Regions from separate parts of the Arthrobacter sp. NPDC057009 genome, predicted to be linked through region 3. Evidence: predicted binding sites of a transcription regulator. Region 3 holds the regulator's gene; each other region holds the start of a gene.
The links. The regulator LexA, encoded in region 3, represses DNA repair genes until DNA is damaged. The targets are predictions, from matches to a motif close to TCGAACANNTGTTCGA.
Positions count from the first base shown of each region.

Region 1 (6,446 bases), on a different contig from region 3:
ACATGCTCGCGGCCACCGCGATCATCGAAGACGAAACCGGGCGCCGGATGCGCATGGTTGAGGAAAGCTGGGCCGAGTACAGCCGCGTGGAGATGGATCCCGACCCGGTTGTGCGGCACGAAAGCCACGTGGCCTTCCACCGCAAGCTCTGGGCCGCGTCCGAGAACGCGCTGCTGCTGCGTCTTTGGCCCGTCACCGAAGCCCACGTCACCATCATCCTCGCCCAGGACCAGGCCACCCGCGCGGACCCCGTCCGCGCCCACCGCGTGCACGAGAAGCTCGTGAAGGCCATTCGGACCAAGGACCTTGAGGTCATCCGGAAGGCCTTCACCGAACACACCATCGACAGCGCGAAGGAACTCATCGCGCTGCTGGACGCACAGAACAAGCAGAAGGAGTAACTGCCCATGAAGATTCTCATTGTCGGCGCAAATGGCCTGCTCGGTTCCGCAGCGGCCGCAGCACTCAAGGGACGGCACGAGGTCATCGAAGCCTCCCGCTCGAGCGACGTCAGCGTGGACCTGGCCGAACCCGATTCGATCCGGCGCATGTTCGACCAGGTGGGCACGGTGGATGCCGTCATCTCCTGCACGGGGTCGGTTCCCTTCAAGCCGCTCTCCGAGCTCACGGACAAGGACTTCAGGGCCGGCTTCGAGGATAAGGTCCTCGGCCAGGTCAACCTGGTGCAGCTTGGCGCCGAGTACATCTCCGACGGCGGCTCCTTCACGCTGACCAGCGGTGTCCTCGCCCGCGAGCCCATCCTGACCGGAGCCGCGGCCTCACTGGCCAACGGCGCGCTGGAGTCGTTCGTGATGGCGGCCGCCGCCGAGTTGCCGAGGGGCATCCGCATCAACGCCGTCAGCCCCACGGTCCTGGCCGAGGCTTCCGGCTATCACGAGTTCTTCCCCGGATTCTCGCAGGTGCCCGCTGACGAGGTGGGACGCGCCTATGTGAAGTCGGTGGAGGGCATCCAGACCGGGCAGGTCTTCGCGCTGGACTAAGCACCTACAAACACAGGCGGCACCGCCCCCGGGGCGCCTTGACGCGAGGCACCCGGGCTGAGTGGCGCCCGGAACCCCCGCCGCCTAAAACGGCGGGGGCTCCGGCTGCTGGAACGGATACGCTGCCCTGCCGACGTCCGCCGGTTCAGTCCTGCAGTTCCGGCCCAGGGGTGACTGCCACTCAAGGTCCCCGCTTGGAGACAACTGCCTGTAGCTCCACGCGCCGATGGACTTCAGCGCGTGGTGCTTTCGGCAGAGCATAGCCAGGTTGCCGGCATCGGTAGTACCGCCATCCTGCCACTCGATGGTGTGATCCGGTTCGCAGACGATGGCCCGGCGCGTGCAGCCCGGGAACCGGCAGGTCCCGTCACGGCAATGCAGGTACCGGCGAAGCGCCTTCGGTGGGCGGTAGACGGTGCGGCCCATGCCGAGGGCCTGGCTCGTAGTGAAATCCGTGAAAAGCCGCTGCCATGTAGGCGCGATGGCCGCCAAGCGGCAGGCCGTTGCAGCATCGATGGGGCCATACCCTTCGAGTTCAGCCATACCGGATTCGGCGGGTTCAGCTGATTCGGCGCCAAGTACATCGCCGCCGGGCACGATCCTGGCGCCCAGGACGGACCCGACAGGGATAGTCACCACGACCTCGGCGCGGAATGCTGAGGATCCTGGGTCATCAGATCCACCAAAAACTGTGTCAGGTCCACCAAAAAGCCGGTAAGCGAGCGCATCCGCCCTGAGCTCCGACAGCGTGCTGGAATCTGACGCAGGATGCGGCGCAGGAGCACCTCCGAGCTCCGCGGCCCGCGCGCTGGCCTGCCGGGCGTCACGGTCGAGTCCGTTGAAAATGGCCATCCCGACTTCCGCCGGAAGAAACGCGGAAAGCGTGCACATGCCGTCCGGCTCGGCCCTGAACCAAACGCCGCGCTCACGCTGGGCGGCTTCCTTGCGGGCAATGAGGCTTTCAGGGTGAAGTCGCTCGCGCAGCCGGCGCAGGCATGCCCGCATTTCGGATGGCGTGCGACGTCTGCCATGCCGCGTCAGCGTGCGCTGCAGGGCCATCGTGGCGAATTTTTCGGCCTGCCCGGCCGGGAGGGAGCGGACCTGGTCGAGAATGATCCGGGCGTGCACCTCGGAGATCTCCCCGGCCTCGACCGCCTCGAGGACTCCCCACTGGAAGATCCCCGGCATCATGCAGCAAGCGCGCGGCCGTGGCTTCCGTCAGAGCGCAGGCCGTGGACACTTCGGAGACGGCCAGGGCATGGGCCTCGTCCCCGGCGAACCGCACCGGTTGGTTCTCTTTCCGCCGGGGAGATTCTTCACCGATCGCTTCTTCGACCCGGGCCAGGGCACTCATTTTCTGTGCTGTTGCCCAGGCAATGAGCCTGTCGGTCGATTCCACCACGCTGAGCGCATCGTCGGCAGAGAGGAAGGATGGAAGCGGCAAGCTCACCGTGCCAACCAACGGCGAATCCTCCTTGTCCGTGAAGTCGACAGCCGGAACCCACGCATCGTCATCCGCCACGAATACCTGGTCTTCCACGCCTGCCCCTTCCCGGAATCCTTGCCCCGAACTGTGCGGGACTATCGCCTGCCTGACACTTTCAGACTAGGGCGAGGGTCTGACATTTAACGGCCGGCTGTGAGGGACCGGCCGGCCGGCAACGCGGAATTTACATTTGCCCGCAATCTCACCACCTTTGTGACGCCGCCCCGGGAAATAGCGGGACCCAGATTTCCGCAATATTTCCTGCTAACCCAGACCCCTCGAAAAAACCACTGGACGTGGTCGGGGTCACAGCGCTACTGTTGAACCAGCACGCAGATTGTTTGACAATAAAACAACCAAACCACAACGGCGGGATTCGCTCAGGCCGCCCTTACCTCCCCCACCGGCAGCGCCCAACGCCGCCGGCCACAAAATTCCTTCGAGCTGCGGATGGCCCCTTGATGCCGCTGCCAGCCCGGTAACCCCATTCCCGTAAAAGAGGGTTTAAACCATGACCAAAACAAGCAAGATCGTCCTTGCTGTCCTCGCCATCGCCATACTGTCCGCAGCCGCAGGCTTCTTCGGCAGCGGCTTCCGCGGCAACAGCGCCTCGGCCTCCACCGGATCGGCGCAGGGCACATTCATCGAGGAAATCAAGAAGCGCGGCGAGCTTCGCGTAGGCGTTGCAATCGCTCCCCCGATGACTGTCCAGCAGGCTGACGGCACGCTGGGCGGCCCAAACCTCATTCCGCTGGAGGAACTGGCAAAGCAGCTCGGTGTGAAGCTGGTGCCGGTTGCGGCGGAGTGGAAGAACATCGTGGCCGGCCTGCAGGCCAACCGCTACGACTTCGCAGCAAACCTGGACTACACCGTGGAGCGGTCACTGGCGATCTCCTTCACGAACCCCGTCTACGAGTACCCCGGCGTGTTCGTGGTGAAGGCCAACTCGCCGCACACGACCTCTGAGCAGATCCTCCAAAGCGGCGGCCAGATCGCAACTGCACAGGGCGCAGCCCCGGAGGCCACGCTGAAGGGCCTGACCTCCAAGATCATGCCCATGGATTCCTACTCGAACGCCATCTCCGCCATCCAGGCAGGCCGGGCGGTCGCAGAATTCACCGACCTCCCAACCGCTGAATCCCAGGCCCAGGCGGACAAGACACTGAAGATTGTGGTGCCGGATCCGGAGATCTACTCGGGCACAGCTGCCTACGGTGTACCGGCCGGCATCGACGCCCGTTCCATGCAGATCGTGAACATCGCCATCGAGCGCGCGCAGAAGAGCGGCAAGCTCACCCAGGCCTACGCCAAGGTCAACTACTTCGAGGTGGACAACCTCGGCGACCTGAAGAAGAAGTGACCTCTCAAGAAGTCACCGGGCAAGTCGCCGGGTAAGGAGCCAAGACATCATGAACTACAACTTCGACTGGGACGTGATTGCGCGGGCATTCCCTGCAATGATGCAGGGCCTCGGAATCACCGTCCAGATAACACTCATCACCATCGCCATCAGCATGGTCCTCGCTGTCCCCGTGGCCGTGGGGCGCATGTCCAAGATTGAGGTCATCCGTTGGGCCGCCCAGGCCTACATCGAGGTCTTCCGCTGCACGCCGCTGCTGGTCCAGCTGTTCTGGATCTTCTACGCCATGCCGGCGCTGACCGGGGTCACCCTTCCCGGCGAGGTCTCGGCGGTCATCGCGCTGACGGCAAACCTCACTGCTTTCATGGCCGAGGCCTACCGCAGCGGATTCCAGTCGGTGCCCGTGGAACAGGTCGAGGCCGGACGGATGCTGCAGCTGAGCCGCTTCCAGCAGCTTCGCTACATCATCGTGCCGCAGGCCCTGCGCCAGCAGCTGCCGGTGATCCTGTCCCTGAACATCTCACTGTTCAAGGACACGGCGCTCGTCTCCACCATCGCCGTCGCGGACCTGATGTTCATCTCGAACACCATCTCCTCCCAGACGTACCGCTCGCTGGAAGTTTTCACCCTCGCGGCATTTGTCTACTTTGCGATCGCCTTCCCGGTGTCCCTGGCAACCAGCGCGCTGGAACGCCGGATGCAGAACAGCTCCGGCATGGGCGCCCCGCCGCCCCGGAAACTTCTGGCCCGCATGATGCCAGGCTCCCGGACGCAGGGCTCCGGAACAGCAGGCTCCGGTACCCCGGGCCCACGGACCACAGACCCGCGGACGGCGGTGCCGGTATGAGCCACCACGCACTCAGCCAGCCAACAGAAGGCACGCAGCTTTCCAGCCGCCGGCAGAAGGACAATGATGGAAGCGAACAGAAGGGCACCCCGGTGACAACTCTGGAGCAGATCGCGGGCCGCGCCGGCAGCGGGCAGGCCCTGGTGGAGGCCCGCGGCCTCCAGAAGAGCTTCGGCGAACGGAAGATCCTCCGCAACGTCGACTTCCAGATGAACAAGGGCGACATCACCGTCATCATCGGCAAAAGCGGTTCCGGCAAGTCCACCCTGCTGCGCGCCCTCGCCGGTCTCACGGACCCCGATGAGGGACAGATCGTCGTGGACGGCCAGACCGTGTTCGCTGAACAGCAGCGCACCAAGGAATGGGAAAACGTCCGTTCGGAAGTCGGCATGGTCTTCCAGACCTACACCCTGTGGCCGCACATGAACGTGCTGGACAACCTGGTCCTGGCACCGCGCAAGGTTCGCGGCGCCGGAGCCAAAGAATCGCGGGACCGCGCCGAGTCCGCTCTCGCCGAAGTGGGTATGGCACACCACATCCTCAGCAAGCCCACCCAGCTCTCCGGCGGTGAACGGCAGCGAGTCGCGATCGCCCGGGCCCTGATGATGAAGCCGAAGCTCCTGCTCTGCGACGAGATCACCTCCGCCCTTGATCCGCCCGTCGCGGCCGAGGTCCTGGACGTCCTGCGCCGCCTGAAGGAGGAAGACGGCATCGCGGTGGCCCTCGTAACCCATGACATGGCCTTCGCCTCCAAGGCCGCCGACCGAGTGGTGTTCTTCCACAACGGCGAGATCGCCGTCAACGCCACCCCGGAAGCAGCATTCGACAAATGCGACAACGAAGACCTCAAGAAGTTCGTGGATGCCGTCCGCTTCTAGCCCGACTGGGTTAAATAGCGGACCGAGAAAGGAAACACTGTGCACACCGTTGTAGTTGGCGGCGGCGTCATCGGCCTGACGCAGGCCTACCACCTCGCCCGGGAGGGCGAGACCGTTACCGTCATTGATGCCCGGGCCACGGGCCTGGGTGCTTCGAAGGTCAACGCAGGCTGGATCTGCCCAGCGGAATCAGCACCCGTGCCGGGGCCCGGCGTCGTACTCAAATCCATGAAGTGGATGCTCCGCCCGGACAGCCCGCTCTACATCCGCCCCTCCCTTGATCCTTCCTTTATACGGTTCATGCTCGGCATGTGGCGCAAGTCCAACGCCCGTGACCAGCGTGCAGGATTTGAGGGTCATCTCCGCCTCGCCGCCGACACCCTCCAGATCTTTGACGAGTACCGCGCCGACGGCATGGACTTCGAGATGCACACAGACGGACTGCTCATGGCGTTCATGGAGCAGGACAACTTCGACCACCACATCGACAACCTGGATCTGGCGTCGCAGTACGGACGCGAGCCGAAGGTGCTGGACCGGGACGCAGTGCATGAGCAGGAACCGCTGCTCACCGACGGCGTGCTTGGTGGAATCTATTTCCCGCAGGAGCGGCACGTCGATCCCGGAGCCATGGCCGCGGCACTGCACAAGCGGCTAGTGGCGATGGGTGTCCGGATCGTTGAGGATTCGCCGATCGATGCGGTTGAGCGCAATGGGGATCGGGTCACCGCAGTGCACAGTGGCGGAAACCGCTATACCGCTGACAACTTTGTCCTTGCTGCCGGTGCCTGGAGCGGCCACCTGTCGAAGCAGTTTGGGGTGGCGCTCCCCGTGCGTCCAGGAAAAGGTTACAGCGTTGAGGTTCCTGCGCTGG
Region 1 is NZ_JBHUSB010000009.1:15,076-21,521, reverse strand. Features, by position in the region: gene ACFTR6_RS11210 (GntR family transcriptional regulator) at 1-401, shown strand, start outside; gene ACFTR6_RS11205 (short chain dehydrogenase) at 408-1,001, shown strand; gene ACFTR6_RS11200 (DUF222 domain-containing protein) at 1,086-2,192, opposite strand; gene ACFTR6_RS11195 (ABC transporter substrate-binding protein) at 2,999-3,847, shown strand; gene ACFTR6_RS11190 (amino acid ABC transporter permease) at 3,897-4,694, shown strand; gene ACFTR6_RS11185 (amino acid ABC transporter ATP-binding protein) at 4,691-5,572, shown strand; gene ACFTR6_RS11180 (NAD(P)/FAD-dependent oxidoreductase) at 5,612-6,446, shown strand, end outside.
Region 1: the regulator LexA is predicted to act here: its motif matches at 2,321-2,336, upstream of ACFTR6_RS11200 (DUF222 domain-containing protein).

Region 2 (6,446 bases), on a different contig from region 3:
GGTCTGGGTGGCGATCCTGACGCCGGCCACCAGGACCTCTGTGCCGTTGCGCAGCCCCAGGAGCTTGTCCGCGGTGGTGACCCCAAGCCGGTCCAGGAGCGGCCGGTGGCTGGACATCAGGTGTTCGCTGACATCAACAGCCATCAGGTCAAGTTCTGCCCGGACATTCTCCACCATGGTGGGCTCCGGCAGCCCTGCCTTGACGTTCCGCAGCTCGACATCGCCGAGGGGCAGCGCGAGCTGCCCGTCAATGACGTCCGCGCCTTTCTTCGATGGCTTGCCCTGCAGGCTTTGCAGGTGGTGGACGAGGTCTGCCCGGTTGGCTGTCCCGCCGGATTCCCGGTGCAGGGAATCGAAGGCGCCCAGCTGGGCGAGCCGTTTGATGCTGGGCTTACTCAGCCTGGAGCGGTCCCGCAGATCAGCCAGGGAATCATAGGGCTGTCCGGCGACGATCCGCTTCAGCTCGGAACCGGAAAGCCCGAAGATGCCGTTGAGGCTCAACCGGATGCCCAGCTTCCCCGTGTCCGGTCCTTCCGCGACACGCTCCACCCGGTATTCCGCACCGCTGCGGTTGATGTCCAGCGGCAGGATGGGGATGCCCATCCGCCGCGCCTCGGCAACAAGAAGACGCTTGGGGTACATCCCGGGATCGTGTTCCCACAGGCCCGCGAGGAAAGCTTCCGGGTGATGGGCCTTCAGCCAGGCCGACTGGTAGGTGGGCACGGCAAAGGCGGCGCCGTGGGCTTTGCAGAACCCGAAGCTCGCGAACGATTTCAGGGTTCCCCAGACCTTGTCCACGACGTCCGGCCGGTACCCCTTGGCCTTGGCCTCGCGGCGGAAAAACTCCTCAACCTGGGCTTCCCCGACCTCATTGCTGAGCGCCCTGCGGAACTCGTCCGCCTTGGCCAGCCCGCAGCCGGTCATCACGTCAAAGGTCCGCAGGATCTGCTCATGGAAGACCGTCACGCCGTGGGTTTCCTGCAGCACCGGTTTCAAGTCAGGGTGCGGGTAGGTCTCCGGCGCGAAACCGTGCCGGTGTTCGAGGAAGGGCCGGACCATGTCCGATTTCATGGGCCCGGGACGGAACAGCGAGATGTCGATGATGAGGTCGTTGAACTCACGCGGCGCCATCTTCCCCACCAGCTCCCGCTGGCCCGGTGATTCGATCTGGAAGCACCCGAGCGTGTGGGTGCTCCTGATCAGCTCATACGTCGGCTCGTCATCCAGGGGCACCGCATTGAGGTCGATGAGGCCGTCCTCCCTGATGTAATCCGGCCCGTTGCCGGCAGGGCCCACCGGATGCGCACCGGCAGCCACCACTTCAGCCTTCGAGGGATGGATGCGGATGATCTCCCGCACGGCAAAGGCCATGGCGCTTTGCATCCGGACCCCCAGGACATCAAGCTTCAGCATGCCCATGGGGTCCATGTCATGTTTGTCGAACTGGCTCATGGGCAGGCCAAGGCCGCTGGGCTGGACGGGGGTCCGGTCCAGCAGGGTGGCATCACCGAGGATCACACCGCAGGGATGCATGGAGATGTGGCGCGGAAGCCGGTCCAGCCGTTCGGTGAGATCCACCAGCAGGTCAAGCTGCTGGTTCTCGGAAAAGTTCCGCTGCTCCACCCTCCCGGCGAATTCTCGGAGTTCAGGTTTCTCCTCCAGCGCTTCCCGGAATTTCCGGGCGGAAAAGCGCCACAGCTGCTTGGCGATCTCCCCGACATCACCGTCGTCCATGCCCAAGGCCAGGCCGGCGTCCCGCACCGCACCGCGGGCGCGGTACCCGTTCTGCATGCTCATCAGCGTGACGCGCTGGGCGCCGAACCGGTCAAAGATCTTCCGGTAGACGTTGTGCCGTTCTGCGCTTTCGACGTCGATGTCGATGTCCGGCAACGTGGACCGGTCGCCGGAGAGGAACCGTTCGAAGATCAGGTCATGCTGGAGCGGGTTCACCTGGCTGATGTCGATCAGGTAATTGACCAGGCTGGAAGCCCCCGATCCCCGCGCTGCCGCCCTTACTCCCATGTCCAGGATCATGCGGGAAACCTCGGCGACGGTGAGGAAGTAGGAGGCAAAACCGAGCCGGGCAATGATCTTCAGCTCATGCCGGAGCCGGGCGCGCATGTCGGCTTCCGCCTGACCGGAGATTCCGGGGAACCGCCGAGCAATTCCGGCTTCGCAGCGCTGGGTGAGTTCCGCCAGCGGATCCCCCTCAATACCGATGACTGCCGCCTCGGGCACCACCGGCTGCTTCCAGCCCATGTCAGACACGGGATCCATGCGGCACCGGTCCGCGAGCGCCTCAGTCTGCGCAAGCAGAACATGGAGATCCGCGGTTCCGTATCCGGCGGCGTGGATGACTTCCTTGCCCAGCTCCACCATTTGGTCCGGCGATTTCAGCCATCCCTGCCCGTTAGGCTGGAGCAGCGGAGCATCGGAGAGTTCGGGAAGCGACTTGAGCGTGCGGGCAGAATCCAGGACGTCGGCGGTGGCTGCCCCGTCCTCCTCGCAGTAACGGACCGCATTGGTGAGCACGGCCGGTACGCGGTACTCCTGCGCCAGCTTGAGCATGCGGACAGCATGGGCCGTGCTCAACGGCTCACCCGGTGGGCTGAGGTGCGTGACGATCTCAGCGGCGATGCTTCCGGCCGGCATGGCGTCCAGCCAGCTCTTGAAAAGGGTGCGGGGGCGAAGGTAACGGCGCCCGCCCAGCGCGACGCCGACGTCGGAATCCGGCCCCAGCAGCACGGTGAGCACCGGTTTCAGGGTTTCCGGGTCCAGGACGCGCGAGGCGAGTTCCGCCCTGGTGACGGCAACGGGCACTGTTCCCCCGGCCTTGCCGGATGTGCGGGCATGAGCGTCGGAGATCAGCCGGCAGAGCGCTTTGTATCCCGCACCGTTGTTGTGCCCGTGGGCCAGGACCACAACTCGCCCTGTGACCCGGGCTGCGGCAAACCGGGCTTTGGATGACCGGGCTCCTGATGTCTGCTGGCCGGGCAGCCCTGCCTCATGGTCCGCCTCGTCGTCGAACACTGACAGATCGACGCCGACCACCGGGTCAATCCCGGCGGCCATGCACGCCTTGAGGTGCTTGACGGTGCCGTACAGGCCGTCCCTGTCAGTGCAGCCAAGGGCTGTGGCTCCCTGGGCAGCTGCCGCCTGGGCGAGTTCCTCGGGCCAGGAAACACCGTAGTGGGCGCTGAAGGCGGTGGAAACGTGAAGGTGAGTAAAGCTCATGCTGATTTGGGTCGGAGTGCGTCTTTGGGCCGGAGGGCATCGTGGATCCGGAGCAGCCGCCAGCGTCCGCTGCCGGCATGCCGGACCAGGTCGAGGGTCAGGGGTTCCTGTGGTTCTGCTGCCGGGGTTTCCGGCTGGTGGTTTTTGCCGCCGGGCAGAACCTGCACCCGCCAGATCTCATGGTCCACAAGGCCGGGGCCGCTTCCCAGCGGGGCACGGCGTTCTTCTGCCCACCACTGGCGGCGTTCGTACCAGCGCACCGGCTCAGCACAGACCCGGTAATCCCTGCCGCCCCACCGCAGCTCCGCAGGCTCCCCGGTAGGTGCGCAGACGACGTCGACAGACTCGCTGAACATGCCCATGGGTACCTCCGGAAACCAATCTCGCCCTGCAGAAAATACACGGTATTTTTTCACAGATTCGAATATGTATTCGAATGGTTCCAGTCTACGCCGGGCCACGGACAAAACCTAGATGGGTGTGGACGGACGGCGGCTCACAGGGCAGGATGGTCCCATGAGTTCCAATGACGCGCTCCTGAAGCAGGTAAGCATCGCCGCCAAAGAAAGCACATTGGTGGCCAAGTTTGATATCGACGGCAGCATTCCAGCATCGGGAGCCTTTGTTGTGGGGCTCGTGGCTGCCACTCCGGATTATTCGCATCAACGGAGGCTGGGAATCGAGTTCATGAACGGCGAGGCCGTCTCGATCTACTCCTTCAGCCATGACGGCACGGAGGAGAACTTCGATCTGAGCAGCGTCGAGCACTCGGGCAGCACCATCACGGGCAACTTCCCGATGAGCACGGTCCTGGGACTCGAAAAGAGTCACCTCATGTCCGCGTTCAGTGAGGCCGACGGGCGGGAATTCCAGTCCGGCGTTCCTGTCGAGGAGAAGCTCTAGAGGGCCAACGCCTTCGCGTGCGGCACCGGAACCAGCCCGGACCTGCCGCTACCGCGCCCCGGCGTGCCCGTCTGCGGACTGAACCTGCCGGCTGGCAGAAGCAGCAGCTCAGCTGTTGTCGTTGTGGATTTTCATCTCAAGCTCGATGAACTTCGAGATCATGGCCCGGTACGTGGTTTCCACGATGTCCGGGTCGATTTCTTTTTTCTCCGCGGCTGAGCGTACGTGTTCGATGACCCGCTCCACGCGCCCCGGGGCCCGCACTTCGGCGTCGTCACCCTTCAGTGTTCCGGCGATGCGGATCAGGCGCTCACGGCGGGCGATCAGCGTGACGATCTGTTCGTCCACCTCATCCACTGCGACCCGCACGGCGGCGAGCTGTTCCCGGTCAGCCTGGGCGGTTTTCTCGTCTCCGTGATTTGTGGGCATGTTCATGACAGTATCGAACCATGCAGCCCAGAGTCGATTTTATTTCATTGGGAGTGCGCAGCGTGGCCGCCTCCCGGCGCTTCTACGTGGACGGGCTGGGCTGGCCGGTCCACCGCGAGGTCCCCGACGAGGTGGTGTTCATCCAGGCCAACCACGGCCTGATTCTGTCCCTGTGGGATGCCGGGCAGATGCAGGCCGAGGCCGCCGTCGATGCGCCTGCGGCAGTACCCTGCATTACGCTCAGCCACAACGTCGGCAGCTCCGAGCAGGTGGACCAAGTGATGGCACAGGCAGAGTCTGCCGGCGCCGCCGTGGTGGCACCTCCCAAGACCCAGCCCTGGGGCGGGTACACCGGATACTTCGCTGATCCGGACGGCTTCCGGTGGGAGATCGCGTTCAACCCCACCTGGGCAGTGGACGACGGCGGCCAGGTCACCGTCTGACTGCGGGCAGCCCTAGAAGAGAGCCTCCACGGGTTCAATAAGGTCCGGGGAGTTGTTGCGGACGTTTCCCACCGCTTTGCCCACGGAATCCACCCGCCAGCCGGCGGCAACGTCCTTCACGCCGGACCGGACCAGGTCCACCAGGCTGGCAGCGTCATCAACCTGCGGATCAAGCCACGCAGCCATGGTGTCCCGGCTCATGGGCAGCGGGACGCGGTCGTGCAGCGCGGTCAGCTCGGCAAACACAGTGCCCTCGGTTCCCGCCGGCGGCGAGTCCGCCGTCATGATGGACATCGAGAGCATCCACTGGCCGGGTTCACCCGGCGGCACGGACGGGTCCTTCCACCACTCATACAGGCCGGCGAATGCCATGGCGGAGTCGTCCCGGGGGTGGACGTAGTACGGCTGCTTGCTGCGCCCCTCGCCCTGCTTCCACTCGTAGTAGCCGTCGGCCGGGACTGCGCAGCGCCTCGACTGCACGGCCTTGCGGAACGCCGGCTTCTCCAGGACGGACTCGCTCCTGGCATTGATCATCTTCGCGCCGATTCCGGGGCTTTTCGCCCAGGACGGCACCAGCCCCCAGCGCGCGACATGCAACTGGCGGACAGTGGCGCCGTCGATGAGCCGTTCCAGCACGATGGGAGCGCCGTCCGTCGGCGCCACGTTCCACGAGGGCGGGATTTCGGTTTCGTTCTCAAGTTCGGCATCGAATTCGGCCAGCAGATCCCCCACTGCCCGGGCCATGACGTAACGTCCACACATGGCACCAGCATGCCATCGCAACAGAGACGGGGGAATACCGGCGCCCGGGTTACGGTTGAGGAGAAGGAAACCGACAGGACCACATCAAATCTGAGGAGAGCCCGTGGACTTTACCCCCGAAGACGGCACCATCACCATGTTCTCGACCACCTGGTGCGGCTACTGCAACCGGCTGAAGAAGCAGCTGGACGCGCAGGGCATCGGCTACACCGAGATCAACATCGAAGAGGTGGAGGGCACGGCCGAACTCGTGGAGCAGATCAACGGCGGCAACCGCACCGTCCCCACCGTCCTTTTCCCGGACGGCACCGCTGCCACGAACCCGTCCGCAGCCGAGGTCAAGAGCCGGCTCGCCGCGTAGGGCCCGCCCGCAGGCATCAGTAAAGGCACCGGTTTGACCGGTGCCTTTACTATTTCCATCTGCCGTTGCACACGCCACCGGCGGGTCAGACTTTTTCGCCGATCCGGTCCTGTGTGCGGGTGTGCACTTCCGAACGGCGGGGCTCCTTGCGGCGGGCCAGGAACGCCCACAGCCTGGTGTCGTCCGGATGGGTCCGGGTTTCCGGATGGTCCACCGGCACCGGCTTCCCCGGCGCGGCTTCCGGCGGCGCCGGCTCACGGTGCGCCTCAGGCTTCCGGGCGGCATCCTTTCGGGTGTCCCAGCCAAAATCCGCC
Region 2 is NZ_JBHUSB010000002.1:242,379-248,824, forward strand. Features, by position in the region: gene ACFTR6_RS04285 (DNA polymerase III subunit alpha) at 1-3,234, opposite strand, end outside; gene ACFTR6_RS04290 (DUF6504 family protein) at 3,231-3,596, opposite strand; gene ACFTR6_RS04295 (hypothetical protein) at 3,751-4,137, shown strand; gene ACFTR6_RS04300 (chorismate mutase) at 4,246-4,572, opposite strand; gene ACFTR6_RS04305 (VOC family protein) at 4,587-5,009, shown strand; gene ACFTR6_RS04310 (SOS response-associated peptidase) at 5,022-5,771, opposite strand; gene ACFTR6_RS04315 (mycoredoxin) at 5,875-6,132, shown strand; gene ACFTR6_RS04320 (hypothetical protein) at 6,218-6,446, opposite strand, start outside.
Region 2: the regulator LexA is predicted to act here: its motif matches at 3,655-3,670, upstream of ACFTR6_RS04290 (DUF6504 family protein).

Region 3 (6,446 bases):
CGGTGTCGCTCATGGTGATAGGTGTCCTTTGACGAGGATGGGGGGCGGACCAGTCATGGTCCATAGTCAAGTTTAGGCCGGAAGTGCGGCCTGCCTGGCCAGGATGCTTTCCAGCGCCTCCAGGAAGGCTGTGGTTTCCGTCTCAGTGCCGGCGGTGACCCGCAGGTGGCCGGCGATGCCGACGTCCCGGACGAGCACCCCGGCATCCAGCAGCTCCTGCCAGACCTCATGGGGCTTTTCCAGACCGCCGAAGAAGACGTAGTTGGAATCGGATGCCGCCGGCCGCAGCCCCATCCGCGTCAGCTCGGCGACAATCCGGTCGCGCTGGCGCTTGATGTCCTGCACATCCGCCATGAGCGCCTCCCGGTGCTGCAGCGCCGCGAGGGCGGTTGCCTGCGTGACGGCCGAGAGGTGATACGGCAGGCGCACCAGCCGGAGGGCGTCGGTCACCTCCGGCGCCGCGGCCATGTAGCCGAGGCGGGCACCGGCCAGGGCGAACGCCTTGCTCATGGTCCGGGAAACGATGAGCCGCTCCCGGCCCGGCAGCAGCGTCAGGGCGCTGGGCGTGCCGTCGTGCGCAAACTCGTGGTAGGCCTCGTCCACGACCACGACAGCCTGGCTTTCCTCACCTGCCTCGTAAACGGCTTCGACCACATCCAGGCCCAGGCCGGTACCGGTCGGGTTGTTGGGTGAACACAGGAAGACGATATTGGGCTGGAGTTCGCGCACCTGGCTGGCGGCGGACTCGGCGCTGAGGCCGTAGTCATCGGCGCGCTTGCCGGCGATGTACGCGGTGTCCGTGCCGCTGGCGAGGAGCGGGTACATGGAGTACGTCGGGGGAAAGCTCAGCAGCGTGCGGCCGGGGCCGCCAAAGGCCTGGAGGATCTGCTGGAGAACCTCGTTGGAGCCGTTGGCTGCCCAGAGGTTGTCCGGGCTGAGCCCGTGGCCCAGGTACTCCGCCAGGGCTTCCCGAAGTTCCGTGAATTCGCGGTCCGGGTAGCGGTTGAGCCCGGCGGCGGCCTCGCTCACCGCCGCGGTGATGGCCGCCCGCACATCGTCGGGCACGCCATGGGTGTTCTCGTTGACGTTGAGCAGGATCGGCACATCCAACTGCGGGGCGCCGTAAGGGCTCAGCCCCTTCAGGTTGGTCCGCAGGGGCAGTCGGTTCAGTCGCTCAAGCTGGTCAGTCACCAAGACAGTTTAAGGAACCCGGAGGGCTGGCCGGAAACTGTGACGGCTGAGGCACCCCTGCCCCACTTCTGGCCGCCTTATTTCCGCGGCACAAACAGCTGCTGGCCGGGCATGACCTTGCCTGCCTGGAGATCGTTGAGCTGGACGATGTCCGCGATGACATCCCGGGGATCACGGTCCGGATCCACCTTTCCGGCGATGGCCCAGAGGGACTCACCGGGCTGCACCGTGACCGAAACCGCTGGGGTGACGGTCAGTCCGCTGGCATTGTCCGCCGCTTTGGCCGGGGAGTTCAGGAGCCCTGCCAGGGAAAGAATGAGGGCGGCGAGCAGGACAAGCGGCAGGCCGATCAGGACAATGCGGCCGCGGCGCGTGAGCCGGAGGCGCGGCGGCTTGCCCGGGCGGGATGCGGCACCGGACTTCGCCGGGACGGCGGGCTTACCACTGTCCCGGGAATCTGCGAACCGGGCTGTTGGTGAAATGGCGCGCGGTGAAGCGGCGTGTGTTGAAGCGGCGTGTGTTGAAGCTGACATGGCGTGAGCCCTCCTGGACCAAGTTGTACTGCCTCGCGGTTGTACTGCCTCGCGTTCGAACAAACAGTTCGAACACCGGGCCGACAAGCGAGCCTAACTAGAACACATGTTCGAACTTTGCTTTTCCTAGTTTTAGCACCTATCAACGAATTAAGTCGAGACTCGCTAGAACAAATGTTTGAAAAAGCTGTATGGCTGGCCTACGTTGGAAATCACAGAACAACCACATCTGCAGTTGATCAGCAGGGTCTGACATTTTTCAGGCCGGAAGTTCCCGGCCACTGCAGCTACCGCGGCCGGGAGGAACGGAAAGGCGTTGGCGAACATGGCAGCACAGGCCTCTGACGGCAAGGCTCCCCAGCGCAGCCCGCGGTCTCAGCGGACCCCTAAGGGACTCACAGTCCGGCAGAAAAAGATTCTGGAAACCATCCAGCGCTCAGTGAACGAGAACGGCTACCCGCCGTCGATGCGTGAAATCGGCGACACCGTCGGCCTTGCGAGCCTGTCCAGCGTCACCCACCAGCTCTCCCAGCTGGAGAAGCTCGGCTACCTGCGGCGTGACCCCAAACGGCCGCGCGCCATGGAAGTCCTGATGCCGCTGACCCTGGATGCGCGGGCAGCAAAGCCTGGCGGCGCGGACAAGGCCTCAGCCCTGAGCCCGGCAGGCACAGCCGCAGGCGCAACGGTGACAGAACTGCCCAGCGCCATGGACACGGCCATGGTGCCGCTGGTCGGCCGGATCGCCGCCGGCGGCCCCATCCTCGCGGACCAGATGGTGGAGGATCTGATGCCGCTGCCCCGCCAGCTGGTGGGACACGGCGAACTGTTCATGCTCAGGGTCGCGGGCGATTCCATGGTGGACGCCGCCATCTGCGACGGGGACTGGGTTGTGGTCCGCAGGCAAAGCGACGCCGTCAACGGTGACATCGTCGCCGCGCTGCTCGACGATGAAGCCACGGTCAAGACCTTCAGGCAGCGCGACGGCCACACCTGGCTGCTCCCGCAGAACACCCAGTACGAGCCCATCCTGGGCGACCACGCGGTGGTTATGGGCAAGGTGGTTTCAGTACTCCGCTCGCTGTAGCACCGGTCGCTGCCGCACAAGCTCGCTGTAGCAGAAACTCCATTGGCCCCGGGCAGCATCAGCAGCCCGGGGCTTCGCTATGCCTGCGCGCCGGCCAGCCGTTCCAGTGCGGCGACTGCGGTCTTCCGGTCCGTGGTGGGCCAGAACGGCGGCAGGGCGGCGCGCAGGAATCCGCCATAGCGTTCGGTGGACAGCCGGGAATCCAGCACCGCCACCACCCCCTTGTCATTCGTGGACCGGATGAGCCGTCCCGCCCCCTGGGCAAGCCTGATGGCCGCGTGCGTGGCCGATACCGACATGAAGCCGTTGCCGCCGGCCTGGGCGACGGCCCGGGACCGCGCGGTCATCAGCGGATCGTCCGGCCGCGGGAAGGGAATCCTGTCGATCACCACCAGGCGGCACGATCCGCCCGGCACGTCGACGCCCTGCCACAGTGACATCGTGCCGAACAGGCAGGTGTCCGGTTCGTCGGCGAACTGCTTCACCAGCGCCGTCATGGTGGATTCGCCCTGGCAGAGAATGCTCACATCCAGCCGCATGCGCAGGGCATCTGCCGCTTCCTCCGCGGCGCGCCGGGAGGAGAACAGACAGAGTGCTCCCCCGCCGGACGCGCGGATCAGTGACTCGAGCTCGTCGAGCGCCTCCGGCGACGTGCCGCGGCCGGGCTTCGGCAGGTGGCCTGCCACGTACAGGATGCCCTGCCGGGGATAGTCGAAGGGCGAACCCACGTCGACGCCGGTCCAGCTGGGCGCGCCGTCGCCCAACAGGCCCAGGCCGCCTGCGGCGGGTTCGAAGGCGGAGCCGATGGCGAGCGTGGCCGATGTGAGCACCACAGTATGCCCGGCAAACAGGCCTTCCCGGAGCCGGCCGGCCACGCTCAGCGGCGCGATGTTGATCAGTGCCGGGGCGGTCTCGTCGGGCGCCGAGTATCCCTGCTGGGGATCAAACGTGCTGTTCCGTGAGAACCAGACCACCTCGCGGTTTTCCCGCGCGGCGATGAGCCGTTCACACAGCTCCAAAATCACCAGCAGGCGGGACCGCGCAAGCTGCCGCCCGCCGTCGGCCGTTGTGTTGCTGTCCCCCTTGGAATCAGACAGCGCCGCACGGCAGGCCTCACGAAGCTGGTCCACACAGTCCAGCTGTTCATCGTTCAGGCCGTTCGGCAGGAGGCCGCCAGGCACTCCGGCAAGCGCCACCTCGAGGTTGGCGGCCGCCGTGTTGAGGGCGTCAACGGTAATGCCCGTGTGCTTGCGGGCACCGGACGCCGCGGCATGGACCATTGCCACTGACAGCTGCCCCGATACCGCGCCGGTCACCCGGTCCTGGAGTTCGTGGGCCTCGTCCACCACCACGACATCGTATTCGGGCAGCACAGCCAGCCCTTCGAAGGCGCTGACAGCCAGCATGGCGTGGTTGGTCACCACAACGTCGGCTTCCGCGGCGTTGTGGCGGGCAAGTTCGCTGAAGCACTCTTCGGCGAGCGGGCATTTCTGGGAGCCGAGGCATTCCATGGACGTGACGGACACCTGCCGCCAGGCCCGGTCGGTGACGCCGGGAAGCAGCTCGTCACGGTCGCCGGTGGTGGTCTGTTCGGCCCATTCGCGGAGCCGGACCACCTCCTTGCCGAGCTGTGATGAAGGGCCGCCCACCGCCGCGGCGAAATGCGGGACGCTGGTGTCCTCGCCCAGCGAGAAGAGCTGGCCCTCCGAGGGTTCCTCGCTGGGAAAGCCGCCCTCCAGCTTGTGCCGGCAGACGTAATTGGCGCGGCCCTTGACCAGCGCCACCTTTACGGGCCGGTCGAGTGCCGGTTTGAGGCTTTCCAGCAGACGGGGAAGGTCCCGGCCCACGATCTGGGTCTGCAGGGCCAGGGTGGCGGTGGACACGAGCGCCGGCTTGTCGCTCTGAAGCGAGTGGGCGATGAGCGGGATCAGGTAGGCCAGCGACTTGCCGGTACCCGTGCCGGCCTGGACCAGCAGGTGGTCGCCCGTTTCGATTGCGCGAGCCACCTGCCGTGCCATCTCATGCTGGCCGGTGCGGCTTTGGCCGCCCATGCCTGCCACGGCACGGTCAAGCAGCTCGACCACGCGCTGCTCGCCGGCCGAGGCATCCGCTGGGGCTGCCGCACCCGCCGCCCCGTCAGTCATCGGTGCTGAAGGATTCCAGTTCAGCCGCAAGGCCTTCCCGGACCATGACCACAGCGCGCGTGCCGCCCTCCTCGTGATCCATGCTCAGGATCTCCGCGTCGGAGTCGTGCAGCTTGCTGATCAGATCACCGCGGTGGTACGGGACGAGGAGCTGCATCTTGACGTTCGGCCGCGGGATGGAATCGCTGATCGCCTTGAGCAGCTCGGAGATCCCCTCCCCGGTACGTGCCGAGACCACGACGTGCCGCGGTTCGCGCTGCTTGAGCCGCTCCACCACGAAGGGGTCGGCGGCGTCGGCCTTGTTCAGGACGATGATCTCGGGCACCTTGCGGGCATCCACCTCGGCGAACACCGAGCGCACGGCCGCGATCTGGCCCTCCGGGTCCGGGTGGGATACGTCCACGACGTGCAGGATCAGGTCCGCATCCGCAACTTCCTCGAGGGTGGAGCGGAAGGCCTCCACCAGCTGGGTGGGAAGGGAGCGGACGAAGCCCACGGTGTCGGCCAGCGTGTAGCCCACGCCGTCGGCGGTCTCGGCCTTGCGGACCGTGGGGTCGAGGGTGGCGAACAGGGCGTTCTCCACCAGGACACCGGCGTCGGTCAGGCGGTTCAGCAGCGAGGACTTACCGGCGTTGGTGTATCCGGCGATGGCCACTGAGGGCACCTCATTACGACGGCGGTTGGCCCGTTTGGTCTCCCGTGCCGGCTTCATCGCGGCGATCTCACGCCGCAGCTTGGCCATCCGGGTGCGGATCCTGCGGCGGTCCAGTTCGATCTTGGTTTCACCGGGACCACGGGAGCCCATGCCGGCGCCTGCGCCGCCCACCTGGCCACCGGCCTGGCGGGACATGGATTCACCCCAGCCGCGCAGGCGCGGGAGCAGGTATTCGAGCTGTGCCAGCTCCACCTGGGCCTTACCTTCGCGGCTCTTGGCGTGCTGGGCGAAGATGTCGAGGATGAGCGCCGTGCGGTCGATGACCTTCACCTTGACGATGTCTTCAAGGCCACGCCGCTGGGACGGGGCGAGTTCGGCGTCCACCACCACGGTGTCGGCGCCGGTGGACATCACGACGTCCTTGAGCTCCAGGGCCTTGCCCGCCCCGAGGAATGTTCCGGGGTCAGGCTTGGCGCGCCGCTGGACGAGTCCGTCGAGGACTTCCGAGCCGGCTGTTTCCGCCAGCGCGGCGAGTTCACGCAACGAGTTTTCGGCGTCGGCGAGCGTGCCTTCGGTCCAGAGTCCGGCGAGGACTACGCGCTCGAGGCGTAGCTGCCGGTATTCGACTTCGGTGACGTCTTCAAGTTCGGTGGAAAGCCCGGCCGTGCGGCGCAGTGCCCGGCGTTCCTCGAGATCCTGCTGGTCGCCGTCGAACGCGCTGTGCTCCTCGGAGAGCTGCGAGATGGCCTGCGCCTTGCCCAGGACGCCCTGGCTGTCCGTGCGGCTGCCATTGGCAGGCGCGGCATTCTTCGCCGGGATGTCCTTGGCGAGGATCCGGT
Region 3 is NZ_JBHUSB010000023.1:42,163-48,608, forward strand. Features, by position in the region: gene hisB (imidazoleglycerol-phosphate dehydratase HisB) at 1-13, opposite strand, end outside; gene ACFTR6_RS19095 (histidinol-phosphate transaminase) at 73-1,191, opposite strand; gene ACFTR6_RS19100 (LysM peptidoglycan-binding domain-containing protein) at 1,269-1,724, opposite strand; gene lexA (transcriptional repressor LexA) at 2,050-2,808, shown strand; gene ACFTR6_RS19110 (ATP-dependent DNA helicase) at 2,886-4,952, opposite strand; gene hflX (GTPase HflX) at 4,945-6,446, opposite strand, start outside.